Regions from separate parts of the Kocuria sp. SL71 genome, predicted to be linked through region 2. Evidence: riboswitches for the same ligand, from Rfam matches in the RefSeq annotation. Region 2 holds a riboswitch; each other region holds the start of a gene.
What was found. A riboswitch is a leader RNA that binds a small molecule or an ion and turns the genes downstream of it on or off. The one in region 2 is predicted to bind S-adenosylmethionine.
Positions count from the first base shown of each region.

Region 1: it holds a riboswitch for S-adenosylmethionine, as region 2 does, so the genes downstream of both, OVA15_RS09305 (hypothetical protein) here and OVA15_RS11590 (O-acetylhomoserine aminocarboxypropyltransferase/cysteine synthase family protein) in region 2, are expected to answer to the same signal.
Region 3: it holds a riboswitch for S-adenosylmethionine, as region 2 does, so the genes downstream of both, OVA15_RS06715 (bifunctional o-acetylhomoserine/o-acetylserine sulfhydrylase) here and OVA15_RS11590 (O-acetylhomoserine aminocarboxypropyltransferase/cysteine synthase family protein) in region 2, are expected to answer to the same signal.

Region 1 covers NZ_JAPPRE010000001.1:2,050,915-2,060,827, forward strand. The annotation lists gene purL (phosphoribosylformylglycinamidine synthase subunit PurL) at 1-474, shown strand, start outside; gene OVA15_RS09275 (GNAT family N-acetyltransferase) at 651-1,172, shown strand; gene OVA15_RS09280 (response regulator transcription factor) at 1,253-1,591, shown strand; gene OVA15_RS09285 (glycosyltransferase family 39 protein) at 1,723-3,114, shown strand; gene OVA15_RS09290 (succinate dehydrogenase) at 3,171-3,983, shown strand; gene OVA15_RS09295 (2Fe-2S iron-sulfur cluster-binding protein) at 4,056-4,748, shown strand; gene OVA15_RS09300 (hypothetical protein) at 4,913-5,335, shown strand; SAM riboswitch class IV at 5,397-5,510, shown strand; gene OVA15_RS09305 (hypothetical protein) at 5,545-6,027, shown strand; gene OVA15_RS09310 (DEAD/DEAH box helicase) at 6,162-9,913, opposite strand, start outside.
Region 2 covers NZ_JAPPRE010000001.1:2,544,653-2,554,565, reverse strand. The annotation lists gene OVA15_RS11600 (DUF4870 domain-containing protein) at 90-791, opposite strand; gene OVA15_RS11595 (cystathionine gamma-synthase) at 1,008-2,189, opposite strand; gene OVA15_RS11590 (O-acetylhomoserine aminocarboxypropyltransferase/cysteine synthase family protein) at 2,186-3,661, opposite strand; SAM riboswitch class IV at 3,711-3,820, opposite strand; gene OVA15_RS11585 (acyltransferase family protein) at 3,855-5,261, opposite strand; gene OVA15_RS11580 (hypothetical protein) at 5,616-6,062, shown strand; gene OVA15_RS11575 (NAD-dependent epimerase/dehydratase family protein) at 6,298-7,512, shown strand; gene OVA15_RS11570 (glycosyltransferase family 4 protein) at 7,518-8,744, shown strand; gene OVA15_RS11565 (alpha/beta-hydrolase family protein) at 8,754-9,913, opposite strand, start outside.
Region 3 covers NZ_JAPPRE010000001.1:1,488,038-1,497,950, forward strand. The annotation lists gene OVA15_RS06680 (hypothetical protein) at 1-529, shown strand, start outside; gene OVA15_RS06685 (hypothetical protein) at 572-979, shown strand; gene OVA15_RS06690 (DMT family transporter) at 1,037-2,101, opposite strand; gene OVA15_RS06695 (RNA-binding S4 domain-containing protein) at 2,177-2,413, shown strand; gene OVA15_RS06700 (alpha/beta hydrolase) at 2,431-3,066, opposite strand; gene OVA15_RS06705 (endonuclease domain-containing protein) at 3,229-3,768, opposite strand; gene metX (homoserine O-acetyltransferase MetX) at 4,527-5,708, opposite strand; gene OVA15_RS06715 (bifunctional o-acetylhomoserine/o-acetylserine sulfhydrylase) at 5,710-7,071, opposite strand; SAM riboswitch class IV at 7,139-7,253, opposite strand; gene OVA15_RS06720 (CPBP family intramembrane glutamic endopeptidase) at 7,322-8,098, opposite strand; gene OVA15_RS06725 (S9 family peptidase) at 8,171-9,913, shown strand, end outside.

The DNA.
Region 1 (9,913 bases), 490 kb from region 2:
GAGCTCGACGGCTCCGAGTGGGCGCGCGTGCGCGGCCACCTGGGCGGGCAGCCCCCGCAGGTCGACCTCAAGCGCGAGCGCCTTTTGGGCGAGCTGCTGATCAACATGTCCCGCGACGGCATGGTCGACTCCGCCCACGACGTCTCCGAGGGCGGCCTGGCCGCGACCCTGTCCGAGATGTGCCTGCGCTTCGGCACCGGTGCGCGGATCGGGCTCGGCGAGGTCTGCGAGCGCGACGGCCTGGATGCCTTCACGATGCTGTTCTCCGAGTCGCAGGCCCGCGCCGTCGTGTCCGTGCCGCGCTCGGAGGAGGTGCGCTTCAAGGACATGTGCACCATGCGCGGCTACGAGTTCGCGCGCATCGGCGTGGTGGACGCGCAGTCGAAGTCCCTGGACCTCATGGGCCACGCCGAGGGCCCGCTGGGGCGCCTGCGCGAGGCCCACGAGGCCACGCTCCCGCGCCACTTCGGCTGAGGTCGTGCCCTGCGGCGCCCGGCCGCCCCGGGAAGGGGCGGCCGGGCGCCGCTGCCGTAGACTCATGCCCAGGAAACAGTCTTGAGACGGATTCGCTCCGAGTCCGGTCGCAGCGCGTCCGTCCCGGACGCCGGACGACAGATCTCGAGTCCGTCGAGGCAACGGAGGTAGCCGCCGTGACCGTCGAGAGCACCAGCCCCTTGGATGCGCACAGCATCACCACCGAGCGGCTCGAGCTGCGCCCGCTGACCCGCGAGGAGGTCGAGGCGGCCTGCCGATCCGAGCCCCTCCCGCAGTTCCATCCGGAGTTCCCCACCCCCGACGCCCACGACCTCCTGCGGGCCGTCCAGGATTCGGGCGAGTTCTTCTTCACGGAGTCCCGGTACTCCCCTATGGCTTGCGTGGAGCGCAGCACCGGGCTGATCATCGGCATCGCCGGGTGGGCCGCACCGCCCATCGACGAGGCCCTGGAGATCGAGGGCTTCCTGGTGCCGTCGCGGACCGGACACGGCTATGCCACCGAGGCCCTGCCGCAGCTGGTGGAGCTGGGCCTGCAGGATCCGCGCGTCACCTCGATCCGCGCCTCCCTCCCGGACAACCGCGCCAGCCTGGGACCGTTCCTGGAGCGCAGCGGGTTCGCAGCAGTCGAATCCGCAGGCACCGAGGCCGAGTACCGCTATGTCCCGTCGCAGCCATGAGCTCGGCCGCTCGGCGCGTCCGCCCGGGGTCGTCGTCATCGATATGGCATTCGGACCCCGCCGGGTCCATGATGTGAGGCATGACTCCCCTGTCGCGTGATCTGCATCCCTCCAACGGGAGAAGAGCGCCGAAGGACGAGGTCGTCGTCTCGATCACCTCGGCCCTGAATCACCGCGGCCGCAAGGAGGAGGCGCACCCTCCGGTCGATCACGACGACTTGGACGACATCTTCCCCACCCCGCAGCAGCAGGAGCTGCTGCACCTGCTCGCCGAGGGCGCCGACGACGAGTTCGCGGCCCGTCGCCTGGGCCTGGAGCTGGCGGAGCTGCGGCGGATGCTCATGGAGCTGGGCTCGCAGCTCGGGGCCTGCAACAGGTTCCAGCTCGCGCTGCACGCCCGCGAGGAGGGCTGGATCTGAGCACGTCGGCCCCCAACGCGAAAAGTCGCAGGACCACCCCCCAGATCGCCGCCGAGACCTCCGCAGACCGCTCGCTGCTGCTGCCGCCCGTCCTGGCGACCGTGCTCACCGCCGCCGTCGCCTTCTGGGGCATGACCGTCCCTCAGTTCTGGTTCGACGAGGCCGCGACCATCTCGGCCACGAACAGGCCCTTCGGCTCCCTGCTGCGCCTGCTGCAGGACGTCGACGCCGTCCACGGCCTGTACTACGTCCTCATGCATCCCTGGGTGGCGCTGTTCGGGACCTCCGAGCTGGCCATGCGGACCCCGTCGGCGCTGGCCCTGACGCTCGCCGCCCCCCTGATCACCCAGGTGGCCATGATCTATGCCCACCGCTGGTCCCCGGACCGGGTGCTGCTGAGCGGGCTGATCGCCGGTCTGCTCTTCGCCGTCCTGCCCGGTCTGTCCTGGGCAGGCCAGGAAGCCCGCGGCTATGCCATGGCCGTCCTCGCCTCCGTTGCGGCGCTGTGGTGCTTCGAGCGCTTCCGCGACCGCGGAGGCACGGCGGCGCTGGTGGGCTTCGCGGTGCTGCAGGCCGCCGCCGTCGGATTCTCCATGTACGCCGCCTCCGCGGTGGTGCTCTACCTCGTGCGAGCCTTGACCTGGGGACGTCGTCCGTTCCTGAAGGTCCTGATCGCGACAGGAGGCACCACCGGTCTGGTGCTCCCGCTGGGGCTGAGCGCCCTGTCCCAGAGCAGCCAGATCAGCTGGATCGACCTGACAGTGAGCAGTGTGATCAAGAGGATTCTCCTGCGCACCGTTCCGATCAGTCCTGGGAATCGGGGTGAGCCGTGGAACGACGTCGCCCTCGAGCTGGCTCCGTGGTTCATGGGACTGATCGCGCTGATCCTGGCCGCGGGCCTCCTGCGCGGTCCCGGCCGCCGGCTCGTCCTGTGGCTGCTGAGCTTTCCCCTGTTCCCCATGGCCTGCATTCTGCTGGCCCAGATGATGGGCAAGCAGCTGTTCCAGGAGCGCTACTTCACCTATGCGACCCCGTTCCTGGTCCTGGCCCTGACGGCGTCCCTGGCCACGATCCGCTGGCGACCCGCGGCGGCGGTGCTGAGCGCGGGCCTGCTGGGGCTGTCCGTCCCGTCGCTGCTGGGGCAGAACACCTGGGACGCCAAGAGCGGTGACAACTACGCGACGGCCTCTGCTCTGGTCGCCCGGAGCGACACCGTGATCTTCATGGACCGGTCGAACCGCGGCGTCCTGCTCGCCTATCCGCCGGAGCACGAGATCGCCGATCCCATGCTCCAGGAGGACCGGATCAGCGCGGACAACCTCTACGGGCTGAACCGCCCCGGCTACGAGTCCTGGAAGATCGACACCGTCGGCGCCACCTCCGTGGTCTCCAACAAGAAGAACCAGTTCCACGACACCGTGCTGTCCCACCTGCGGGACAACGGCTGCCAGCAGACGCAGGAGGACCGCAGCACCCGCTTCCGGATCACCCTGCTGGAGTGCCCGGCCCCCGCTGCCGGGTAACCCGGCGTCACACCGTCATCATGTCCTGGCCGCCCCTCGCCCTAGGCTGTTGCCCCATGACCGAGAACCTCCGTGCCGAGACCGAGCGAGTCCTCTCCGCGGTCTCACCTGCCACGCGGCGCACCCTCGAGGAGTCCGCCGGTCGTCTTTGGGCCTGGACCCTGAAGACCTCCGAGCGCTTCCCGCCCACCCCGGACGTCAAGCTCGCCATGGCTTCCAGCGGCGCCGTGCTCTCCGGGTACACCGTGATCCACATGCTGGGCAATCTGCAGGTCTACCTGGGACGCGGCCGCTTCGACTCCTACGCCCACCACCTGCGCACGCTGGGGGCGCCGGTCCTGCCGCGGCGCACCGTTCTGTGGGCCTTCCGGGTCGTGCTGCTGGCCGATGCGCTGACCCACCTGAGCTGCGCGGCGGTGCTGACCGTGCGCGCCCAGGCCTCCGAGCGCCGTACTGCCGCTCAGCCCAGGCCGCTGCCGCAGGGTCGCCGGCGCACCCGCTGGCAGAGGCTCAAGCGCTCCATGCGCTCGACCGGCACCGTCCTGGGGCTGTTCACGGCCTTCCACCTGGCGGATCTCACACTGGGCACCCGGCCGGCCGCCTCTCGCCGTCACGAGCCCGGTGCCGCCTACGACAACCTGGTGGCATCCCTGCGCCGCCCGCCCGTGGCCGGGCTGTACCTGGCCGCCATGCTGGCGCTGGCCGCACACACCTCCCAGGGCCTGGTCCAGATCGGCAATGACACCGGCCTGTCCGCCCAGCGCGGCGCCCGCGAGCGCTTCGAGCTGGCCGGGCGGCTGGTCGGCACCGGCGTGGCCCTGGGCAACGCCTCCATCCCCGTGGCCGTGCTCCTGCGCCTGGTGCGCTGAGCCGTCCTCCCCCCGCACTGCAACACCGCCTTCCGCGACCGGGTCCCGGCGCGAGGGCACCGAAGGAGTCCCATGCGCATCACCGGCACCCTGCAGGTCGAGGTCTGGCGCCAGGCCGACGGCGAGTCCGAAGGCGGTTTCGAGACCCACACCGTCACTGGCGTGACCCCTCAGACGACCGTGCTGGAGCTGCTCGACCTGCTCAACGAGCAGCTGCCCGAGGGCATGGAGCCGATCTCTTACGACGACGGCTGCCGCGAGGGCATCTGCGGCAAGTGCGGCGTCACGGTCGACGGCGTGGCCCACGGCCCCCAGCTCAACCGGGCCTCGTGCCAGCAGCAGGTCGCGGCCTTCACCGACGGGCAGCGCGTGCGGATCGAGCCGCTGCGCGCAGCCGCCTTCCCCGTGAAGAAGGACCTGTCCGTGGACAAGAAGGCTGCGCTGCGAACCGTGGTCAAGGCCGCCGGAGGCCCCGTGGGCATGAAGGCGCTGACCGAAGCCGGGTGCATCAGCTGCGGGGCCTGCGTGGCCGCCTGCCCCAACGGCTCCGGGCAGCTGTTCGTGGGCTCGCTGCTCACCGAGCTCCCCCCGCTGGCCAAGGACGACGACGACCGCCGCACCCGCTCCGGCAAGGTGCTCGACGCCGCCGAGGAGAGCTTCGGGCCGTGCTCCACCCTGGGCGACTGCACCGAGGTCTGCCCCGCCGGGCTGCCGCTGGAGAATCTCTCGGCAGTGGCGAGGGAGCATCTGCGCCGTCGTCGCTGAGTCGCCAGGCCGCGGCGGCGGCCTGTCGCTGCGGCGCCGGAGTGCGCCTCCGGGATTCTTGTAGTTACACGCCTGCGCGCCCCTTGGCGTTAGCAGTTGCGAATACTCGGGCGGGGTCATATATTTGCATCAGCAACCCCCTCCCGTTCGACCAGGAGTCCACGATGCACCCCTATGTCCCGCAGGCTCAGCCCTACGCCTACCCGCAGGCCGGCTGGTCCCCGAGGCCCTCCGCGCCCGGCAGCGCCGTCACCGCCCTGGTGCTCACGATCCTGGTGCTGGCCGGTGCACTGCTGCTCTCCCCGCTCACGATCCTGTTCTCGATCGGCGCCGCGTCCACAGTCACGGAGCCCGACTTCGGCGGCACCGCCGATCTGGTCGCTGCCATGCTCGTCGCGTTCCTGCCCCTGGGTGCCCCGGCGATCCTGGGTGCGGCGCTGGCCATCTACCCCCGCATCCGCATGCCGCGCGAGATGTACCCGTCCTCCGGGGTGAAGACTGCCGCAACCGTCTTCCTGGTCCTGCATCTGCTCACGCTCGTACTCGCCGTCATCTTCGGCGTCCTGCCGCAGGTCCTGGTGCTGTGAGCGCGGCACCGCCGCGTCATGGAGCTTGTGCTGTCGGAGCCTTCTTGTAATTTCAGGACACGTTCACGAGCGCGGCCTCACGGGCCTGGCTGGCCGCGCAGCAACCCGAACTCGATTCCCGGGTGCTTCCAGAGCAGAACGGGCCTCAGCGCCCTCGCTGGGGCAAGACTCGACGGGGTCGCGCTACGCGGCCCGGAAGGCAGGACCTCATGTCCGACGCACTGCACCAAGCACTGGAGTCGAAGCGCTCCGATCTCGAGCATCTGCATCCCTACAACGTGCCGCTGCACCTCGCACCGGAGGCCCCCGTGGTGCCGCCGCGCACGAACCACCGGTGGATCGACTTCGGAGATCGGGAGGCCCGGGAGTGGAGCAGAGTCCTGTTCCTCCTCCCCCGCAAGGGCCACTCAGCGAACGTCATGGCCTGCGCGCACAGCGTGTGGCGCTTCGGCAACCTGCCCAACGTGAACAATGCCCCGGAGGTGGCTCGGGCCGCCCGCGCTCTCGGACACACCCCGGAGAGCGCCTGGGAGATGCTGGTGACGTTGATCGTCATGCGCCAGGACCAGGAGCACGACCCGGATGTCGCGTACGACCTGAGGGTCTGGGCCCTGTGGCACGAGCGCATGAACCTGCTGGAGGACCCGATCACAGCGGCAAGGCACTGCTTGAAGGCCGTCGGTCAGCGCTGATCGGGGTCCTCAGCGACTGGCTCGACACGACGCCCTTCTCCCCACCGATTCAGGCGGGGAGAAGGGCTTACTCATTGCTTAATTAGAAATCAGCCCGACTCCTACCGCGAAAGCTCACGCTCACATCGAAGGCATCAAGCAGCTGATAACGGAGACCCGCCCTCGACATCGAGTCCCGGCAGGGCTTCGATGATCTCGACGGTGCGAACCGACACCGTGATGACCTTCTGGAGCAGATCGAGGATGTAGCGCGGATTGCCGTGTTCGAGGCCCCACTGGTTGGGGTCGTTGACGATGCCGGAGGCCTTGTCCGTGGTCACCTGGTACTGGCGGATGATCCATTCGATCGCGCTGCGGGAGCCGAGCTGGTAGCGGTATGTCTCCTCCGGGATGCCGTGCACGGTGATGTTCGAGTTGACGATGAGCGAGTCCGGCGCGTCGGAAGCCTTCTTCCCCGTGGGGAACCGCATCTTCTGAACGCGGTAGTAGACAGCTTCTGCCTCGGGTCCACCTAGCGGGAGCTGTTCACCGCCGACGATCTCCAGTGAATAGGGCTCGGCCTCCTCGTAGTTCGCGTGCAGGTGGAAGAGCTCACGACCGGCCTCGACGAACGGCTGGAAGGACTCCGCTGGCACGTGCGGGATGCGGGGAAGCATCTGCTTAAGCTCGCCCGCGTAGCGCTCGCGGTACTCCGGCGAATGCAGCAGGCCGTAGAGGAAGAAGAAGACCTCGTCCTTCGTGACCTGGTTGCCGTAGCGCTTTTGGACGAGGCGGTGGAAGTCGTCGGTGATGTTGTCGACGCGGCGGTAGCCGTCGGCCACCTCGCCACCGAGGTCGAAGGCGATTGTGCCCTCGTTTTCGGCGGGTTCCCAGCGGTAGCGGGGGAAGAAGTTTCCGCCGGATCCCGCTCCCGCAACATGTAGATCAGGAATGTACGTGCTCGCGATGGCTGAGAACGGAACAGCAGATCCAGCGCCCACAATCCAGAACCCGTAGTTGTCGTGCTGCGCGGTGGGGAAGAGCTGTTCCAGTCGATAGACCATGTCGTTGTACGCGCGGTCGAAGTAGACGTTCGCTCTTGCGAACGGACGGTAGAGCCCTTCGCGGTAGGCGGAGTCTCGGTGCTCGATCGTGCGGCCGCGCAGGACGTTGGTCTTGTCTGCGCGGTTCCACGACAGCTTTGTCGGGTCGAAGTCGGGGGTGTAGCCGGGTTGAGTGGCCCGGACCACCTCACTGTTATAGAAATCGATGGACCGGGTGACGTTCTCCTGTAAATGGGGCAACGAGTAGTTGTAGACCCACGAGTCGCGCGCACTCGCGAGCCCGCGGGAGTAGATCGCGAAAGCGGCGGGCTGAGTGTCCGTGCCCTTGTTGTCTCCCAGGATCGGGTAGGTCAGGTAGTCCTCGTCGCGCTGGTTGATCCAGTCGCCATGACGATTGGGCGTGATCTGTTGCCACGGGACGGTGTCGAGGGTGGACTCGTCGACAATCTGTAGCTTTTCTTCGGTTGTGAGGTAGTCACCGATGTCGCGGTAGTGGATCGTCGCGGGTCCGCTGTGCCCCTGCGTGCGGACAAGGAGGAAGACAGCGATCGTCGTGCGTCCGCCGGAGCCGAAGACGTTCCCCTTTTCTTTCTGGCGCAGGACGCCAGCAGTGCGCGCGTTGCCGCGCAGGTTGAACACGTAGATCGAGGAGAAATCCTCGGCGAGGGTCTTGCGCACGCCAGCGGCTGTGTTGCCTTCGATCCAGCCGCCATTCGTGACGAACCCGATGACACCTTCGTCGCCGATCCTGTCGCTGGCCCAGCGAATCGCCCGCAGGTACGAGTCGTAGAGGCTGTTCCTGTTCGTCGCATCCGTGCGCGCGGCGAACGTGTCCCGTACCCGGGCGTCGAGGGTCGGGTAGGAGACGTTCGCATTGTCGTCGTTTCCGGACGTCTGCCCCACGGAGTACGGCGGGTTGCCGACGATGACCTGAATGTCGAGCTTCTTCTGCGCCTCGGCACGGGTGTTGTTCGCGGGGAAGACCGTCTCGTCCTGGAGGTCTCCGTCCTCCGTGAGCTGGAAGGTGTCCGTGAGGACGATCCCGTCGAACGGCTCGTAGTCCTCGACCTCCAGCTCCACGTCGTGCGCTACGGCTTGGAGGTCGTGGAACGTCGTCTCGATGTTGATCGCCGCGATGTAGTAGGCGAGGAGCAGGATCTCGTTCGCATGGAGCTCGGACGCGTACTTCCGCGCGAGGTCTACAGGGTTGATGAGCCCGGACTGGAGGAGGCGGACGATGAACGTGCCCGTCCCCGTGAACGGGTCGATGACGTGCACACCTTCATCGCTGATCGACCGGCCGAACTCCTGCTTCAGCACGTCGTCGACGGATCGGAGGATGAAGTCGACGATCTCGATGGGCGTGTAGACGACCCCCATCGCGTCCGCGGCACGTGGGAAGGCGTTCTTGAAGAAGCTCTCGTAGAGCTCCGTGATGATCTTCTGCTTGCCCTCCGCATTGTCGATCCCCGCCGCCCGCAGACGCACGGACTCGTAGAACGACTCCAGCGACTCGGCCTCCGCATCGACGTGCATTGCGGTCAGAGAGTCGACCATCCGGTCCATCACTCGGGAGACGGGATTGTGCTCGGTGAAGGCGTAGTCCTCGAAGAGAGCATCGAAGACGGGCTTGGTGATCATGTGCTGCGCGAGCATCTCGATCGCGCCATCGCGCGTGATCGACTCGTTCAGGTTCCGCCGCAGCGCGTCCAGGAACACCCCGAAGTGCTTCGAGGCGGCAGAGCCCGGGTCATCGACCAGTGTAGTGATGCGCGTGATGTGGTTCTGAGCGATGACCGCGATGTCCTTGGCCCACTGGTCCCAGTACGTGCGCGAGCCGACCTTCTTGACCATGCGCGCGTAGATCGCATCCCGCAGCTCGTCCATCTGGGACAGTCGCAGATCGAAGGCTCCCTGGGATCCCGAGGTCGAACCTGTCTCGGTGCCGTCCCCGACCCCGGAGCCGTCGCCTTCCCCCTCGAACCCGACGCCCACCACGTCGATCTGCTTGTCGCGGTTCTTATTGAGCTCAACCTTGTTCACCATGGCGTCGAAGCGCTCATCGTGCGCCCGGAGCGCCTGCAGGACGTCCCACACCACCTGGAAGTTCTTGTTGTCGTCGAGTGCCTTCTCCGGGGCCACGCCGGCCGGCACGACGACGGGCAGGATGATGTAGCCGTACTTCTTGCCCTTGGCCAGGCGCATCACTCGGCCGACGGACTGCACGACGTCGACCACGGAGCGCCGCGGGTTCAGGAACATGACGGCGTCCAGCGAGGGAACGTCCACCCCCTCTGAGAGGCAGCGCGCGTTGGAGAGCACCCGACAGGAGTCGCTGCCCGCATCCGCCTTGAGCCAGTCCAGCAGCTCCGTGCGCTCCATCGAGTTCATAGAGCCGTCGACGTGCTTGGCTTCGACTTTCAACAGGTCGTCCGAATCGCCGTCGGTCTGGTTCTCCGTGTATGCGGAGACGACATCCGTGAACTGCGCTGCGACCCTCTTCGAGGACTTGATGTCCCGGGCGAAAGCGACCGCGCGACGCATGGGCTGCGGGTCCACGGCGAAGGAATGCTCGGCATCCCCGCGCTTGGCCAGACCGTTCCAGCATCCGATCAGGCGCGTGGCGTCATCCAGGGTGAGCTCGCCGTCCTGGGCGAAGGCCTCCTGCATGGCGTCATTCACGGACTCCTGGTTCACCGTGAGGATGAGGACCTTGTAGTCCGTCAGCATGCCCATCTGCACGGCATCGCCGAAGCCCAGACGGTAGAACTCCGGCCCGTAGACGTCTTCGTCGTCCATCGAGGCGAGCACGGCCTGCGCCTTGCCGGCCTTGGCCTTCGAAG
Region 2 (9,913 bases):
CGCAACGGCCGGGCCCTCCGCAGCGGAGGGCCCGGCCGTCGTCGTGGAATTCCGGCCGCCGTGCACGACGGGTGCCGGAGGATCCGGTCTCAGCTGAGGATCGGGATCTGCATGGGGTACTTGTACGCCAGGCCCTTGTTCGCCTGCATGGCGCCGAGGACGGCGAACACGATCGACAGGATGCCCAGGACGGGAAGCAGGAAGAGGGCCAGGCCGAGGGTGGGAATGGCCAGGATCCAGATCACGACGTTGAGCGCGAACACGATGACGTTGAAGTTGAAGGCGCCCGCGGAGGCATTGCGCACCAGCGGGTCGCGGTCCTTGAAGATGAACCAGATGATCAGCGGTGCTGCGAATCCGATCCAGCCGGCCGAGAACAGGAACAGCACCGGAGCTGCGATGTGGGAGATCAGCGCCCAGGTCCGGGCGTCCGAGGGGCTCAGCGGCTGGCCGCCCTGCTGGAAGGTGGCCTGCCCGTAGTTGCCCTGGGCCGTGTACTGCTGTCCGCCGCCCTGCGGCTGGTCGTAGGCGCCCTGGCCTCCGTAGCCCGGATGCTGGCGCTGCTGCCCGGCTCCGGGGAAGCTGTAGCCCGGCTGCCCGTAGCCCTGCTGCGCGCCGGGGTCCCCGGAGGGCTGGCTGCCCGGCTGGCTCTGGTTCGGGCCCCACGACGGCTGCCCGGACTGCTGGCGGTCGCCGCCCTGCCCGAACGAGGGGGCCTCGTGCTGCTGTCCGCCCGGGGCGTTGCGGCCGTCCGATCCGGAGGCCGGGTTCTGGGGATCCTGCGAGCTCATGAAGGCTCCTTCATATGGCGCTTGCATGGGGACCCGCGCGACGGCCGAGCCGAACGCGACGAGGCTGCTGCCCCCAGTGTAGGCAGAGCCCTGCGAGCGCCGTCAGGTGACGGCGATCGCAGGGCTCTGCCGGAGCCGGGGAGGCCGCCGCGTCAGCCGCAGTGCCGGATGAGCGCGCCGCCTGTCAGTCGCCGAGCCGGGCGAGCGCAGCGCCCGTCAGGCTCCGAAGGCACGCTCCAGGTCCTCGAGGTGGTCGTCGAGGTCCTCGATCCCGACGGAGAGCCGGACCAGATCCACCGGCACCGCCAGCGGCGTGCCGGCCACGGATCCGTGCGTCATCTCGGAGGGCCAGCAGATCAGCGATTCGACCCCGCCGAGGGAGACCGAGAGCTTGTACATCTTCGTGGACTCCGCGAAGCGCCGGGCCGCAGCCTCTCCGCCGTGCACGCGGAAGGAGACCATGCCACCGAAGCCGTCCATCTGCCGTGCGGCCAGCTCGTGGCCGGGGTGCTCGGGCAGTCCGGGGTAGAGCACCTGCGCCACCTCTGGGCGCCCGATGAGCCACTCGGCGATCCGGCCTGCGGTCTCCTGATGGCGCTGCATGCGCAGCGACAGGGTCTTCAGCCCGCGCGCGGCCAGGAAGCAGTCCTGGGGCCCGGCGACCGCCCCGCCGGCGAACTGCTGGAAGCCCACGAGCTCGGCCAGCGTTCCTCCGGGCGAGAAGCCGCCCACGGCCTCGACCTCCCAGGCCCGGTCCGAGACGACGACCGCCCCGCCCAGCACGTCCGAGTGCCCGCCGATGTACTTGGTGGTGGAGTGCACGACGACGTCGGCGCCGAACTCCAGCGGACGCTGAAGGTACGGCGAGGCGAAGGTGCTGTCCACGATCAGCAGCGCCCCGGCATCCTGGGCGATCTGGGCGATGCCCGTCAGATCGGCGATGCCCAGCAGCGGATTCGTGGGGGTCTCGACCCAGATCACCCGGGTGCCCGCCTCCACAGCCCCGCGGACCGCATCGAGCGAGGTGACGTCCACCGGCGTGTGCCGGATCTGCCAGGGAGCCAAGACCCTGGTGATGAGCCGGTTGGTGCCCCCGTAGCCGTCGGCGCCCAGGACCACATGGTCTCCGGGGCGCAGCACCGAGCGCAGCAGCGCATCCTCCGCCGCGATCCCGGAGGCGAACGCGAAGGCCCGCTGCCCGCCCTCGAGCGCGCACAGCTGCTCCTCGAAGGCATTGCGGGTGGGATTGGAGCCGCGGGAGTACTCGTGGCCGTCGCGCAGGACGTTGATGCCGTCCTGGACGAAGGTGGAGGTCTGGTAGATCGGCGGGATGACCGCACCGGTCAGCCGGTCCGGCTCCTGGCCGGCGTGGACGGCGCGCGTGGTGAACCCGCTCATGCCTGCACCTCCTGGCGCTGGTCGCGGCGCGCGCCGCTCGGCTCGTCCTCGGAGCGCACCGGGGCGCCGTCCGTCGACGATCCCGGGGCACCTTCTGCGGCCGGGATCTCAGCGCCGCGCGCGGCCTCGACGCGCAGCAGCTCATCGAGCGAGGACTGCAGATCGGCGATCAGGTCGTCGACCGCCTCCAGCCCGATCGACAGCCGCAGGGTCTGCCAGCTGATCCCGCCGGCCAGTCGCTGCTCCTCCGAGAGACGGCAGTGGGTCATGGCCGCGGGATGGTTGATCAGCGAGCGGACGTCGCCGATGTTGGCCACCAGCTTGAAAAGCCGCAGGGAGTCGACGAATCCGGCCACTGCGGCATCCGAGCACTCCAGCTCGAAGCCGAAGACCGACCCGACGCCCTGGGGGAAGTCGCGCTCGGCGATCTCCCGATCGGCGGAGCCCTCGATCAGGGGGTGGTGCACGCAGCGCACCGCCGGATGCGTGCTCAGGAACTCGGCGATGCGAGCGGCGCTGTCCGAGTGGCGGCGCATGCGCAGGTCCAGCGTCTCGAGGCCCTGGATGATCTGGGAGGCGTTGAACGGCGAGAGCGTCAGACCCAGGTCGTGCACGAACTTGGCCCGGCACAGATGCAGGAACGGCGAGCCGCCGCGCAGCTTCTCGCACAGGCTGATCCCGCCCCAGCGCGCTCGCGGCTCGGTGAACTGCGGCCAGCGATCGGCCTCGGCCTCCCAGTCGAATCGACCGGAGTCGATCACGACGCCGGCCAGCGACGTCCCGTGCCCGCCGAAGAACTTGGTGGCCGAATGCACCACGATGTCCGCCCCGTGCTCGAAGGGCCGGTACAGGATCGGCGTGGCCAGGGTCGAGTCGACGATCACCGGGATCCCCCGCTCATGGGCGATGCGGGAGATCGCGTCCAGATCCGCCAGCGTGGCCAGCGGGTTGCCGATGGACTCGAGGAAGAAGCCCCGAGTGTCCTCCGTGATCGCCTCCGACCAGGCCGAGGGGTCAGCGGGATCGACGTAGGTGACGGTCGCGCCGAGATCGGCCAGCGTGTCACCGAGCAGGTCGACGGTGCCGCCGTAGATCTTCTCCGAGACCACCAGGTGCTTGCCGGGGCCCGTGCTGATCAGCGCGAGCAGGGCCGCGGCGACGGCGGACTGCCCCGAGCCCATGGCCACGGCCCCCACTCCGCCCTCGAGATCGGCGACCTTCTGCTCCAGGACGGCGACCGTGGGGTTGCCCGTGCGGGAGTAGGTGAAGCCCGGGGTGGTCTGGGCGAACATGGCGGCGGCAGCCGCGTGGTCCGGGAACTCGAAGGCCGAGGACTGGTAGATCGGCACCGGCAGCGTGGCCTGGACGGGGGCGGCAGGGGCGCCCGGATCGGATCCTGTCCGGCCGGCGTGGATCTGGCGTGTGGCCAGCGAGGTCGAGCTCTTGAGCTCGTCGCAGGGCGAGGACGTCATGAGAGGTGTCTTCCGTGACGGGGTGCTCTTGACCTGCACGTCCCGCCGGAGCTTGTTCGTGCGCTGCGTCAGGTGCAGGCCGCTTCGTCATCCGAACCACCCTTGAACATGGGGTTGGTGCACAGCCAAGTCGGAGCTTGGCAGCTGTGTCTCGTGAAGCCGGTCCGATACTAGCACCCCACCGATCGAGCCGTCAGGACCTCCGTGCGGGCGGGACCAGCAGCAGGACCGCCGCGACCATGGCCGCCGCGCCGCCGAGGGCCAGCGGGATGCCGAGCAGGAAGCGGACCTCCAGCACGGCTGCGGAGAAGACGAGGACGGCCGCTGCGAGGATGCGGACCCACGCCCGTCCGTCCGGCGATGAGGAGCGATCGGGACTCGAAGCTCGCAGCGGCGCGGATCCGTCGGCTCGGGGCGCGCTCGAGGGCCGCTCACCCGAGGGCGATCCTCCGGCTGCGGGCCCCTCCGGTTCGGGCTCGCGGGCGACGATCCGCCCCGCCACGGCCTCCAGGACGCCCAGCGGACGCACGACCAGCAGGACCATCGCCCAGCACAGCAGCCCGATCGGCAGGCGCCACAGCCACCACTGCGCCGAGCCGGGCACCGGATCCGGGCCGCCGAGCAGCCACCACACCGCCATCACGGCCACGATCACCGGCAGGTGCCACAGGTACAGGGTCGTGGCCCGCGAGCCGACGACCCAGGCGACGGCCTGCGCGGGACGCCATCGCATGAGCCGCTCGAGAGCCGGCGAGCACAGCTGCAGGACGCAGGCCTGAGCCGCGCCGAGGGCGATCATGCACAGCGTGGGCGGGTTCAGGGCCGACAGTCCGTCCGCACCCCACCAGGGCAGGCTCGTCAGGCAGAGCATCACCAGGACCGACAGGGCCGTGATCCCGAGCAGTCTTCCTGCCGAGGCACGAGCGAAGGATCCGTCGTGGCGGAAGAAGCCGATCTGATGGATCGCCAGCCAGACCGGGGCGAAGCCGAGCAGGCCCCACCACGGCTGCTCCGCGGCGATGCGCAGCACCTCGATCGCAGCGCTGAGCCCCACCAGCGCAGCCAGGGTGAGGACGGGCCGGCGATCGTGCAGCCCGTGCAGCAGCGGCACACCGACCAGGCACGCGGTGTAGGCGCCCACGAACCACAGGTGCATCCCGAGCCCCTGAAGCGCCATCGAGGCCCAGTCGGCGGGCATCCCCACGAGCGTCGCGAGGGCGCCGGCCAGCGCCAGGGCGACCCACACAGCGCTCGCCGGCACGACCAGGCGCAGCAGCCGGGCGCGCACCCAGGCCGGCCCGCGGACGCCCTCCGCCGACTGGCGCGACCACGAGATCGCCGAGGCGCACCCTCCCACCACGAAGAACAGCGGCATGACCTGCACGAGCCATGACACCGGGGCGTACCAGGAGGCCTCCGTGGGTGCCATGACGCTGCGCAGCGCGCCCGTGCTCGGATCCGTCGTGAGCGTGACCAGCAGGATGTGGAGCACGACCACGGCGATCAGGCAGGCGACCCGAGCAGCATCCAGCGCGAGATCGCGCTGCGCAGGGATGGTCTGCGCAGCGCGCCGGCCGCGGGAGGTGCTCAGCTTCGTCACGTCTCCGATCGTCACACGGCGGCGGCATCGCAGGGGGCGCGGCGGGTGCCCGGGAGCGCAGCAGCGCGATTGTGACGTCAGAGCGTCTTCTTCCGCAGGTCAGGGGCATCGGATCGCCCCGCGGCCTTCTGCAGGAAGGCCTCCGCTGTTACGGTTACCCAAGAGTCATTTAGATATGGCGGATCGGGCATGAATCGGCCTGGATCCGCGCTGTGGCAGGGCTGAGAGACAGCTCCGCTTCCCCCGGTGGGTCTGTACGCGGCACAGCGGATCGCCTAGTCTGGACTCGGGTCGCACCACGATGACGTCGGAGACCCTTCCCCCGCAATTCCGACGATCAGCGCAGGAGCAGCAGTGACTGTCACGAGCACCAGACTGGGCCGGCTGGGATCTCCCCAGCACCACAAGACGCCCCGCTCCCCCATGTGCCATGAGTGCACCACCGATCTCTACCTCAAGTTCCGGGTCTTCCTGCCCTCCACCCGCAAGCGCAGCCGCGTCCCGGGGCTGCGCCGGATCATGGGCCGCGTGCTGCGCTGCGCGGTCCGCTCCGGCGGACGCGTCGAGTACTTCTGCCAGAAGTGCGGCACGCAGCAGCGCCACCTCATCCCGGAGGGCTGGGAGCCCACCTCCAAGGGCCTGACCCCGTGCGACGTCCAGGACCTGGCCTCGGTGTTCATCGCCCCAGGCGAGTCCCTGCCCACGGAAGAGGTCCGCCAGCAGCTCCTGGGCCCGGAGCCCGCACCGGCCGCCCGAGCGGAGAAGACCCTGAGCCTCCGAGAGAGCCGGCTTCCGGCCTGATCCGGCCCGCGCCGGAGCCGTCGCTCTGCGCACCCGTCGGAGGCAGATGACACAATCAGGAGGTCCCCTCCCGCGGGCAGCTCGGGCGCACCAGCCCTCGCATGCCGCTCGTTCACCGTCGGTTCATTCCGGGGTTGCAGGGTGGACGACGACCTTCTACAGCACCAGCCCGCTCGGCTCGGCGTCGTGATCCTTCCGATCCCCGCGCCGAGAGGCGCACGGAAACGGAGATGACGTGAAGATTGCGATCCTCGGCGGCGACGGATTCTGCGGCTGGCCTGCCGCCCTGCACCTCTCGGAGAGAGGTCACGACGTCATCACCGTGGACAACATGTCGCGCCGTCGGATCGACGACGAGCTCGGCGCGCAGTCGCTGACCCCGATCCGCCCGCTCGTCGAGCGCCTGCGCGCCTGGACCGAGGTCTCCGGCAAGGTCATCGAGCACCGCCACCTCGATGTCGCCGAGGACTACGAGGGCCTGCTGCAGCTGATCAGCGAGGACCAGCCGGACGCCGTCGTGCACTTCGCCGAGCAGCGCGCGGCGCCGTACTCCATGAAGAGCTCGCGCACCAAGCGCTACACCGTGGACAACAACGTGTCGGCCACGCACAACCTGCTCGCGGCGATCGTCGAGTCCGAGCGCGACGTCCACGTGGTCCACCTGGGCACCATGGGCGTCTACGGCTACGGCACCGCCGGGATGAAGATCCCCGAGGGCTACCTGGATGTAGAGATCCCGCACGAGGAGCAGGAGCCGATCCAGCAGCAGATCCTGTACCCGACCAACCCGGGCTCGATCTACCACATGACCAAGTCGCTGGATCAGCTGCTCTTCGCGTTCTACGCCAAGAACGACCAGCTGCGGATCACCGACCTGCACCAGGGCATCATCTGGGGCACCACGACCGCCGAGACCCAGCGCGACGAGCGGCTGATCAACCGCTTCGACTACGACGGCGACTACGGCACGGTGCTCAACCGCTTCCTCATGCAGGCGGCGGTGGGCTACCCGCTGACGGTCCACGGCACCGGCGGGCAGACCCGCGCGTTCATCCACGTCCAGGACATGGTGCGCTGCGTCGAGCTGGCCCTCGAGAACTCCCCGGCCCCCGGCGAGCGCGTCAAGATCCTCAACCAGATGACCGAGACGCACCGCGTCCGCGACCTGGCCGAGCTGATCGCCCGCATCTCCGGGGCCGCCGTGGAGATGGTGCCGAACCCGCGCCAGGAGTCGGCGGAGAACGAGCTGCACGTCACCAACGACACCTTCCTGGAACTCGGCCTGCAGCCGACCACCCTGTCCGAGGGCCTGCTGCACGAGGTCGAGGAGACCGCCAAGCGCTACGCCCACCGTGCGGACCTCTCCAAGATCCCCGCGCGCTCGCTGTGGAACCGGCGCACCCGGGCCGGTGTCCCGGCTTCCGTGGCCCACGAGTCGCAGGGCAGCTGAGCAGCTTGCGCATCGCGCTGTTCACCGAGGTCTTCCTGCCGAAGATCGACGGCGTCGTCACCCGCATCATGCGGACCATGGAGCAGCTGGAGCAGCTCGGCCACGAGGTCGAGGTCTTCGCTCCGGGGCACCCGCCGACGCAGTACGCCGGGCACCGCGTGCACAGCGTCCGCTCGCTGTCGTTCAAGCCCTGGTACCCCGAGATCAGGGTGGGCCTGCCCACCGGGCGCATCGCGACCCGGATGGCCGAGTTCGAACCGGACATCGTCCACGCCGTGAACCCGGTGTGGCTCTCGGCCTACGGCGTGCTCTCGGCTCGCCGGCGCAACCTGCCGCTGCTGGCCTCGTTCCACACGGACGTCCCGCACTACACGGAGGCCCTGGGCCTGAACCTGCTGCGGCACCCGTCGGAGTCGTGGATCCGGTGGCTGCACAACCAGGCCGAGCTGAACCTGTGCACCTCCGGTCCCATGGTGGAACGGGCCCGGACGGTCGGCATCCAGGATGTCGACCTGTGGCCCAAGGGCGTCGACACCGTGGCCTACACGCCCGAGAACGCGGACCGCGCCATGCGCGAGCGGCTCAGCGACGGGCACCCCGAGGCCCCGCTGATCGTCTACGTGGGGCGCGTCTCCAAGGAGAAGAACCTCGACGAGCTGCTCGAGCCGATCCGCCGCCTGCCCCGGGCGCGCTTGGCGATCGTGGGCTCCGGACCGCACAAGGAGGCGCTGCAGGAGCAGTTCGCCGGGACGAACACCGTGTTCACCGGGTACATGTCCGGTCTCGAGCTCGCCCAGGCCTACGCCTCCGCGGACGTCTTCGCCTTCCCGTCGCGCTCCGAGACCCTCGGCCTGGTGGCCCTGGAGGCCTTCGCCTCCGGCGTCCCCGTGGTCGGCGCGCGTGCCGGCGGCATCCCCTTCGTGATCGACGAGGGAGTGACCGGGCACCTGGTGGAGCCCGGGAACGCCGACCAGCTCACCGAGGCGCTGCGGGGTCTGCTCGAGGACCCGCAGCGCCGTGCGCGGATGGCCCAGGCCGCCCGCGACGAGGCGCTCAAGCACTCCTGGAGGGCCTCGACGGAGGCCCTGGTGGACTTCTACACCGAGGCGATCGAGCGCCACTGGCGCGATCACGTGCCGGCCGGTCCCATGCTCAAGCTCGTGGGCGCCGCCGATCAGCGCGCTCTGCGGCTGCCCCCTGCCATCCGGAAGTACACCGACCTGCTGCCCTGAGCCGCCCGCTCAGTGCGGGCGCACGCGCGAGGCGATCCTGGCGATGACGGCCTGCTCCTGGGCCGCACTGAGCTCGATGCCCAGCACCCATGCCCACGCTCGGACCTGCTCGCCGTGGTAGCTGTGCCCGTGGCCGCCGGGGATCTCTATCGAGCGCGGCATGTCGGTGGTGATCTGCCAGAACGTCACCCAGGGCAGCCAGCGCAGCGTCGTGATGACGTCGGGGGCGGGGCGACGGCGCAGCTCCTCGATCCAGTCGAACCGCCGCCAGATCAGCGCCGGGGACCACCACACCACGGGATCTGAGGCATGCTGCAGGTAGGCGATCCGCGGACGCCGCCACGGTCCGTACGGGGCTCCCGAGGGATCCAGATCGAGGTCCTGGGGCCGATTCGCGAAGCGCACGTGCGCCCCGCTGCGGTACACGGGCAGGATCTCGGTGCTGCCCTCGTCCCGATCCGCCACGATCCGCGACCACAGCCGAGTGGCCCGCGGCGTGCCGGACCACACGGCGCCATCGACCGACGACAGCATCTCGTGGATGCTGGCGAAGGCGCCGTGCCCGCCATAGGCCCCGAGCGACTCCCCCGCCGCGAACAGCCGGGGCCGCCGCTGCTGGGCAGGGAGGCTGTCGAGCTCCCGGCGCACGCGCTCGAAGAGGACGCGGCCGGCGCGTCGGGCACCCTGCCGATCCACCACGAAGGCGAGTCCCGACGGCGCGAATGAGTACTGCAGGGTGGCGCTCGCGCAGTCGCCGCCGGTCAGGTACTCGACGCTCGCCGGGGTCCAGTCCTGGATCCAGCCCGTCCCCGTGCCGGTGAGCAGCACGAGCACGCCGCGCTCGAACGCTCCGGTGCGGTGCAGCTCGGCCACCACGGCATCGGCGGCGTCCTCGAGGCTGTCATGGGCGATCTTGCCGGCGAAGACACGGATCGGCTCCCGGTGCTGCCCGGCAGCGGTCTGCGGGCTGAGCCGCAGGCGCTCGAGATCCGCCGCCCGAGGCCCGTCGGCCACGAAGGCCTGTCCGTGCGTGCCCAGGACGTCATAGGACTCGCTCGAGCCCGGCCCGCCCGAGCGCTCGGGCTCCGCGGGACGACGGCGGCCGTCGGCCCAGCGGCGATTGGCGATCGTTGCGCGGCGAACCATGCGCCGGGCGATCTGCGCGATCA
Region 3 (9,913 bases), 1.1 Mb from region 2:
GGCCTTCTCCTGGCCCACGGTGACCTCCGAGCCCAAGTCGATCCCGCTGATGATCGCGGGCCCCGAGCAGCAGGTCGAGATGGTCCAGGACCAGCTCGAGGACGCCCAGCCGGACCTGTTCGACATCACGACGGGCGATGACCGCGACGCCGCCGTCGAGGACATCGAGCACCGCGACGTCTACGGCGCCATCGTGATCGGCCAGCCCGTGGAGGTCCTCTCCGCCTCGGCGAACAATGCCGCGACCGGCCAGATCCTGCACCGCGTGGGAGAGCAGCTCGGCCAGAAGACAGGCATGCCCGTGACCCAGACGGACCTGATCCCGTTCAGCGAGAACGACCCCAACGGCGCCGGGCTCGGCGTGCTGTCCTTCCCCATGGTCATGGGCGGGCTCGCCGGAGGCATCGTGATCGGGCTTCAGGTGATCGGCGGCGGCCGCAAGATCGTAGCAGTGCTGCTCTACGGCGTGCTCGCGGGCTTCGCCGTGACCGCTCTGGGCGGGCCGCTGCTCGACGTCTTCCAACGCTAGTTCGAGCTGACCTGGCTGGCCGTCGGACTGGCGTTCGCGGCGATGTCCGCGACCGTCGCCGGACTGGTGACCGTGCTGCGCACCCCCGGCATCCCGGTGGCCGCGCTGCTGTTCATGTTCTTCGCCAACCCGATCTCCGGCACCAACTCCCCCAAGGAGTTCCTGCCCGGCCCGTGGGGCGAGATCGGGCAGTACCTCCCGCCGGGGGCGATCTCCACGCTGATCCGCGGCATCTCCTACTTCCCGGAAGCCGACACCACCATGCAGTGGCTCGTGCTCTCGGGGTGGCTGGTGCTCGGCATCGTGCTGATCGGCATCGGGCTGGCCTCCGAGCGACGCGCGGTGCGCCGTTCGGGCGGCCCCAAGCCGGCCGCCCAGGACACGTCGATCGACTACTCGTCGGGCTCTTCACCGACCGCCGCTCAGAGCGGACGGCACGCAGCCCGCTGACCCGACCGCTCACGTCGGCCGCCGCGCTCCCTGACGAGCGCGGCGGCCGTCGTCGTCTCAGGCGGTGCTCGCCCGCCGCTTCCAGGGCAGGGACACGACGACGAGGCCCGCGAAGGTCAGCGCCGTCCCCAGCACCGTCAGCGGGGCGACCACCGCGCCGCTGGTCGGCACGAGAAGATCCAGCAGCAGCGCGCCGGTGAGCATCCCGGCGGTCAGGGACAGGCTCGTGCGCAGGATCCCGATGATCCGCGAGAGCACCGCTCCTGCCGCCACGAACAGCACGCCGCACACGCCGCCCAGGTAGAGCCACCATTCGGAGGGGAAGTGCCACGGCGGCAGGTCAGCGGTGAGCCGGTGGATCACCGTGGCGACGATCAGCGCCAGCACGCCCTCGGCGAAATTCAGCACGGTCGGGGTGATCGGCGTCCCGGCCTCCGCCCCGATCCGCCCGTTGAAGGCCGTCTGCAGGGCGGAGCCGAGCCCGGCCAGCACCGGCAGGAGCAGCAGCGCCAGGACCACCGCCATGCTGCGCTGAGGAGCTCCCTCCTCGCCGCCCAGGTGGGGCAGCTGCGCGATCAGCACCGCGACCACGATGATCGCCGTGCCCAGCAGGCGCCAGCCGGTCAGCGGCTTCATGCCTCCGGGGCCGATGCCCGCACGATCCACCCCGAGCCCGCCGACGGACTGGCCCACGACCATGCCCAGGATGAACACCGAGACGCCCACCATCGGCGTGGTCACGGTCTGCACCACCACCAGGAACGCGCCGAAGACGCCGGAGAGCAGGAAGATCGCGGGCAGGCGTCGGGCCCGGAAGGCGCCCAGCGCCGTGATGAGGCCGCGCCGTCCGGCGGGGATCAGCGCGGTGCCCAGCAGCACGATCGCGAAGCCCACGGAGAAGCCGGTGAGGCCTGCGGCCACGGAGTCCCCGGTGCGCGCGCCCAGCTCGCCGTTGACGCGCGACTGGACGGCCATGGCGCCGCCTGCGAGCACGGCTGCGATCTGGGCGATCAGCACCGTGACGGGACTGTGGGTCTGCGCCGGGGCCATCACGACATCCTGGGGCGGCTGCGGGTCCTCGGGCTGGTCGGCATTCTCGGGGAGGGGTTCTGAGGTGGGCACCGGATCAGGCTACTCCCGGGCCCTTCCGGTCCTCCCCGAGCTGGGCTCATGGCCTCGGTGGGCCACAATGGAGCCATGACCACCACCGGAAGCACCCCCGAAGAGCTGCCCATCCGCGACGAGATGATCCGACTGGGCCAGGCCCTCAAGCTCGGCAGCCTGGTCGAGGACGGCGCCATGGCGCGCACCGCCGTCGAGGAGGGCATGGTCCAGGTCAACCACGACATCGAGACCCGCCGCGGCCGACAGCTGCACGACGGCGACGTCATCACTTACAACGGGACCTCGCTGGTCATCCGCGCCGAGGGCTGAACGGGCCCCGGCCTGGCTCAGCGTCCCAGGACCATGCGGGTCAGGTACTCATTGACGTGCCCGATCTCCTGCGGCGAGACGCTGTGGCCGATGCCCTGGTAGTGGACCTTCATGGTGTCCGCATGCTCCACGAGCCACTCGGCGGTCATGTCCACCAGCTGGTCGTTGACGATGGGGTCCTGCGGGTCGCGGCCCCAGAAGAGCTTGAAGGGCTTCTCCTTCAGCTCGTCGTCGCGGAAGATCTCCAGCGGCTCCGGCACCACGAAGCCCGACAGCCCGATGACCGCAGTGATCTCGCTCGGCATGGCCCGCACCAGCGACGTGGCGATCGACATGCCCTGGGAGAACCCCAGCAGCGTGGTCGACGGACGCCCCTCGGCCTGCTCCCGCAGCCATCCCACGAGCGGCTCGACCGCGGCGCGGATGGCATCGGGGCCGAAGGCCTCCTCGTCGTAGAGCGGGAACCAGCTGTAGCCGGGAGGCTGGGCCAGCGGGGCGCGCACCGAGGCCACCACGAAATCCTGCGGCAGCTGCGGCACCAGGCCCATGAGGTCCTGCTCGTTCGAGCCGTAGCCGTGGAAGAGCACCAGCAGGGGCGCCTCCGGGGACTCGGCGGGGTCACGGTTCCACATCACGACGGGGTTCTCGCTCATGCCGACCATCATGGCATCCGCGCGCAGCACGCCCCGCTTCCGTCGCTCCTCTCGCTCCCGCGCGGAGGAACTGCCGCTGAGGGGACGCAACGAACGTCTTCCCGCGCCTGAATCGTGTCGCACGCGTCCCTTCACGAGATCTCGCACTCGGGCGGCGGCTCGTCAGGGCCCTGCGAGCTCCCGCGCCCGGACCGCTTGCCGATGTGCCCGCACCAGGGTGACGATCCTTGGCTCGCATCCAGGATCCGTCGGATCCACGACGTCGAGATCCGTGTGCACCACACGCAGCTCCGTCCATCCGGCCGCTTCCGTAGCCCGCTGCCGCTCCACATCCCGAAGTCGCTGCCGGGGGTCCTCGTGGACCGCACCGTCGACCTGCACGGCCAGCCGGTGCCTGCGATCCGCGAGGTCAGGGTGGACCCGACGGCCACCCGGGGATCGGATCTCGACATCAGCCTCCCACCCGGTGAAGCGATGGTCCTCCAGCACGAGCCGCGTATAGGTCTCCAGCGGCGAGTCCACTCCGACGACCGCGCGCAGCAGGGCCTGGCGCACCCTGCGGACGCCGCGATGGCTCTCGAACCGCTCGAGATCGTTGCTGAGGTCTCTCTGGCTGCGAAGCGCCGGCACGCCCCGGCTGATGCCCGTGCGGTGCTCGCAGATCACACCGTCGATGACGGCCACGAGCTGCTGGTGAGTCATGACGTGCCGACCGCGGGCGTCTGTCGATGCGGCCAGGTCCAGCAGTGTTCGGGCCGGGGACGTGAGGCGGACCGATCCGTCGGTCCAGAGATCCTCGGCATGGAACTGACTCCGGTGCCCGACAACGCCGCGTCCTCGAGGCCTTGATCCTGTCGAGGAGCACAGATGGATGCCGCCGACATGCCCGAGCCTGCCGGGGAGCCGGAAGTCGTGGAGGATGGCGGCCGTCGTGTGGCTGGCTGCCCAGCCTTCCTGCTGCAGAGCCGGGAGGATCCTCAGCAGACCGGATCTGGTGCGGGGGTCAGGGCGCGAATCGGCGCAGGACCACAGGCCCTTGCCCCAGGAGCAGTACTGCCTCCCCGACAGATGACGCTTCGCGACGCCTGCCGCTTCAGCCTCGGCGGTCGTGAAGACGCGGCCCTGCAGGCAGGCAGGTGGACTGTGACGTGGTCTCGGCATGGCAGACAGTGCAGCGGATCACGGCGCCGACCGATGCGAACGGATCCGCTCCCCGCCGTCGTCGCCCCGGTCCAGTGCCCGAAAGGGCGTCTGTGGAGGCATGAACTCCGTACTTCGGATCTCCGTTGTCCGGGATTCCGTGTGGACCGGGGATCTCGTGCGCCCAGTACGCCGAGGGGACGCACAGGGCGCACGGGATCGCCGACGGGACGCATCGGACGTCTAATCCGGCGTGAATCGTGACGAATGGGTCCCCTCGGCGGCGAGGAGGGTCGATGGGTCGCTTCGGTAGGGCCCCCTCAGGAGAGGAAGGCGGCTCGGACCAGCTCGCCGATCTGCTCGTGCTCGATCAGGAAGCCGTCGTGCCCGGCCCCGGAGCGTATGGTGCGGTGGGGGACGTCGCCGGGCAGAAGCCGGGCGAGGTCCTCGGACTCCGAGGGCAGGTAGAGCCGATCCGAGTCGACCGAGGCCACGAGCCAGTCGCAGGTGGTGGCCGCGAGCGCCTGCCTGACGCCGCCGCGGCCGCGGCCGACGTCGTGGCCCATGAGGGCGTCGTTGAGCACCAGGTAGGAGTTGGCGTCGAAGCGGCCCACGAGCTTGGCGGCCTGATGATCCAGGTAGCTCTCGATCGCATACCGGCCCCGACGGCGCCCCGGCAGCGGCGCCCCCGGATCCTCGCCGGCCTGCGCCGCATTGCCGAAGCGCGCGTTGAGGTCCGGTGCCGCGCGGTAGGTGGTGTGCGCGATCCGCCGTGCGATTCCGAGGCCCACGGAGGGGATGACGCCGTCGTAGTAGTCGCCGCCGCGGAAGTCGGGGTCGTTGCGGATCGCCAGGCGCTGCGCCTGGCCCCATGCGATCTGCTCGGCGCTCGAGGCGGCGGTCGAGGCGATCACCGCACAGGCGCGCACCTGCTCGGGGAACGTGGCGGCCCACTCGAGAGCCCGCGCACCGCCCATGGAACCGCCGACGACCAGCCGCCAGGACGCGATGCCCAGCTGCTCGGCCAGGCGCTGCTCGGCGCGCACCGAGTCGCGGATCGTCACCGCGGGGAAGTCCGATCCCCACGGAAGACCGGCCCGCGGGCTGTCCTCCGGGATCAGAGTCGACGGACCAGTGGAGCCGTAGCAGCCCCCGAGCATGTTGATGGCGACCACGAAGAAGCGGTCGGTGTCGATCGCCCGCCCGGGCCCGACCAGTCCGTCCCACCAGCCCGGTGCCTCGGCGGAGACACGGTCGAAGGAGGTGGCGTCCTCGGCGACCCGTCCGCGCGTGACATGGGTGTCCCCGGTCAGCGCATGCGGGACGAGCACCGCGTTGGAGGCGCGGTCGTCGAGCTCGCCCCAGGTCTCGTATGCCAGCTCGACATCGGGCAGCACGGCCCCGGATTCCAGCCCGAGGTCGCCGATGCGGGCGCGGCGCAGCAGCCCCTCGGTGCGGAAGGGCTGCTGCGAGCGCGCGGTCGTGCTCTGGATGGCGGTCACCTCAGACCGATCCCCCTGCGCCGCGCGCCTTGACCGCGGCGAAACCGAGCTCCAGGTCCGCGAGGATGTCGTCGATGTGCTCCAGTCCCACGGACAGCCGCACGAACCCCGGGGCGACGCCGGCGGCCAGCTGCTCCTCCGGGGAGAGCTGAGCGTGCGTGGTGGAGGCCGGGTGGATGACCAGCGAGCGGACGTCACCGATGTTCGCGACGTTCGAGTGCAGGCTCAGCGCGTCCACGAAGGCCTGGCCGGCCTCCGAGCCGCCGTCGAGCACGAAGCCGAGGATCGAACCTGCGCCGCCGGGGACGTACTTCTGCGCACGCTCGTGCCACGGAGAGGACTCGAGCCCGGCGTAGGACACGGCTTCGACGCCCTCGTGGGCCTCCAGCCAGGTGGCGACCGTCTGAGCGTTGGCGACGTGGCGCTCCATGCGCAGCGACAGCGTCTCGATGCCCTGCTCGATCAGGAAGGCGTTGAACGGGGAGATGGCAGCGCCCATGTCGCGCAGCAGCTGCGTGCGGATCTTGAACGCGAAAGACACGTTGGCCCCGAACGGCCCGTTCTCCCCGAAGACCTCGCCGAACACGAGGCCGTGATAGGACTCGTCCGGCTCCGTGAAGCCCGGGAAGCGATCCGGATAGCGGGTGTAGTCGAAGCGCCCGGAGTCCACGATGAACCCGCCGACCGAGGTTCCGTGCCCGCCGAGGAACTTGGTGGCGGAGTGGATCACCACGTCCGCGCCGTGCTCGAACGGCCGCAGCAGGTACGGGGTCGCGATGGTGTTGTCGACCATCAGCGGGACCTCTGACTCGTGGGCGATCGCGGAGACCGTCTCCAGGTCCAGGACGTCGTTGCGGGGGTTCGGGATGGACTCCGCGTAGAAGGCCTTCGTGTTGGGCCGCACGGCGTCGCGCCAGGCCTGGGGATCGTCCGGATCGGAGACGAAAGTGGTCTCGATCCCGAGCCGGGACAGCGTGTGCTTGAACAGGTTGAACGACCCTCCGTACAGCGACGGGCTGGCCACGATGTGATCGCCGGCCCCGGCCACGTTGAGGATCGCGTAGGTGGTGGCGGCCTGACCGGAGGCGACCATGACAGCTGCGGTCCCGCCCTCCAGGGAGGCGACGCGGTTCTCGACGACCTCGGTGGTGGGGTTGGTCAGTCGGGTGTAGATGGGCCCGACCTGGCTGAGCCCGAAGCGACCGGCTGCGGTCTCGGCGTCCGGGAAGACGTACGAGGTGGTCTGCTGGATCGGCAGCGCGCGGGCGCCGGTGACGGGATCGGGCTCCTGACCGGCGTGGATCTGACGGGTCTCGAAGCTCCAGCCCTGCGGTGCGGAGGGGGTGGGCTGCTGTGCGGACATGTCGGCGACTCCTTGTCTTCCAGGGCCGCGGACCGAGGTCCGACGCACCCGTCGGACCGGGTGCCGTGACCCGCGCTTGCCGTGCCGCGTGCGCGACCGGCCCGGTCCTCACCCAGGGCACCCCACCGCGGAAGGAGGGTTGCCGGCCAGCTAGCTGGGGCTTGTCGCTGGCTCTCGTGACCTGGTTCCCATTCTCGGACGAGCACGGCTCCGGCGCAAACCAGGGTTCCGTGGTCTGTGGAGCCCTCCGTCAGAACAGCAGGGGTCCGGCCAGGAAGCCGACGGCGTCCAGCAGGAAGTGGGCGATGATCAGCGGCATCACGCGTCCGGTGCGGCGGTAGAGCCACAGGAACACCAGTCCCATCACCACGTTGCCCAGCGCCGGACCGACGCCCTGGTACAGGTGGTAGCTGCCGCGCAGAAGGGCCGAGCCGATCAGCACGGCCGGCCACGTCCATCCCACGCGCAGCAGGCGATCGGCCAGGAACACGACGACGATGATCTCCTCCACGAGCGAGTGTCGCAGCGCCGAGGCCAGCAGCAGGATCACCTCCCACCAGGAGGTCCCGCCCGCGTTGGTGACGATCTCGGCGGTGATCCCGAGCTGGCGGCCCGCCTGGTACAGCGCCAGGGTGCCCAGGCCCATGACGGCGAAGAGCAGCGCCCCCAGCCCCAGATCCGCCAGCGGGGCCCGGCGGTCCAGGCCGATCCGGTGCAGCAGCCCGCGCAGCTGACCGGCCGAGCCCGCCAGCAGATAGAGCGCCAGCAGCGGCGGGACCAGAGCCAAGAGGATCCCGAGGCTGCGGCGCAGGACGTCGAACAGGGGGAAGCCGCTCTGCGCCGCGTTCATGGAGGCCTTCGACTCGGCGATCGAGCTGGTGGACAGCGTCTCGGCGAGGTCGAGGAGCGACCAGAGGGCGCTGGCCCCCAGCGAGACGCCCAGCACGAGCAGGATCTGCAGCCACAGATCGGCTCTCTGGGAGCCGAACGACGGCTGGGCTGGGGCCTGGGAGCGCTGTTCGGTCATGGGCTCCATTGTGGGCCAGGGGCACGACGGCAGCGGCCTATGCTGTCGGCGCCGGTTCTTACGATGGGCGCCATGACCTCCCAGAACTCGGATTTTCCGCTCGCTCCCCCGTCGGCCGTGCGTCGCGACCACGTCCGCGAGTTCCACGGCGATGCCTTCCTGGACCCGTACGAGTGGCTGCGGGACAAGGAGTCCCCGGAGGTCATCGCGCATCTGGAGGCCGAGACCGCCTACGCCGAGTCCGCCACCGCCCGGCTGGCCCCGCTGCGCGAGCGGCTCTTCCAGGAGGTCCGGACCCGCGTGCAGGAGACGGACCTGTCGGTGCCGTGGCGGCGCGGCGACTGGTGGTACTTCACGCGCACCGTGGAGGGCGGGGAGCACTCGGTGCAGTGCCGCGTCCCGGCTGCTGAGGAGGGGTGGGAGCCGCCGCAGATCGTGGCAGGTCAGTCCCTGCCCGGCGAGCAGACCCTCCTGGACGGCAACGCCCGCGCGCAGCCGCACGAGTTCTGGTCGCTGGGCGCCTTCGACATCACCCACGACGGCACCCGGATGGCCTGGGCCGAGGACACCACCGGGGATGAGCGCTTCACGGTGCGCGTCCACGACTTCGCAGCCGACCGGACGCTCGACGACGAGATCCCGGAGACCTCCTACGGCGCCTTCCTCTCCCCCGCCGGAGACGCCGTCTTCTACACCGAGGTCGACGACACCTGGCGGCCGTGGCGCCTGCGCCGCCATGTGCTCGGGACCCCGCTCGAGCAGGACATCACCATCGCCCAGGAGGACGACCCCGGCCTGTGGCTGGGGGCCGAGCTCTCCTCGGACCGGCGCTGGCTCGTGCTCGAGGCCGGGTGCTCGGAGTACTCGGAGGTCTCGATCCTGCGCATCGAGGAGGCCGGCGAGCAGGCCCCACAGGTGGTCGTGCCGCGCGGGGCCGGCGTTCTCGCCTCGGCGGAGCCCGTGCGGATCGACGGCCGGGACGTCGTCCTGCTCCAGCACGATCGCCAGGCTCCGGATGGACGCCTGAGCCTGATCGAGCTGTCGGACCTGCCCGGCGAGTCGGCGGAACTGCCCGGCGACGGATTCCCGCCCGGCATCGACATCGTGGCACCCAGGGAGGGACTGCGCGTGCTGGGCTTCGCCGCCACACAGCATCACCTGGTTCTCGAGGTCCGCGAGGACATCCTGCCGGGGCTGCGCATCCTGCCGCTGAAGGGACTCGGCACGGAGAGCCAGGCCGAGCCCCATGTCCTCGAGGTGCCCGGCGAGCTCACGGCTGTCTCCCTCACCGCCGCTGAGCCGGACTCCCCCGTCCTGCGCTTCACCGCCGAGTCCTTCGTGATCCCGCGGCGCGTCTTCGACCTCATCCTGGATGCGCCGGGGACCGAGCTGCCCGATCCGGTCCTGCGCCGCGAGCAGCCGGTGCTGGGCGACTACTCGGCTGCCGACTACAGCGTGGAGCGCGACTGGGCCCAGGCCGAGGACGGCACGCGGATCCCGATCACCCTCATCCGCCGCCGGGACGCCGCGCAGCCGGCACCCGCGGTGGTCTACGCCTACGGCTCGTACGAGATCAGCATGGATCCGTCGTTCTCGTACTCGCGGATCTCGCTGCTGGACCGCGGTGCGGTCTGGGCCATCGCCCACGTGCGCGGCGGCGGCGAGCTCGGGCGGCAGTGGTACGAGTCCGGCAAGAAGGAGCACAAGCGGCGCACCTTCACAGACGTCGTCGCGGCGACCCGGCACCTGGGCGCGCGCTCGGACATCAACGCCGACCGGGTCGTGCTGATGGGCGGCTCAGCCGGCGGACTCCTG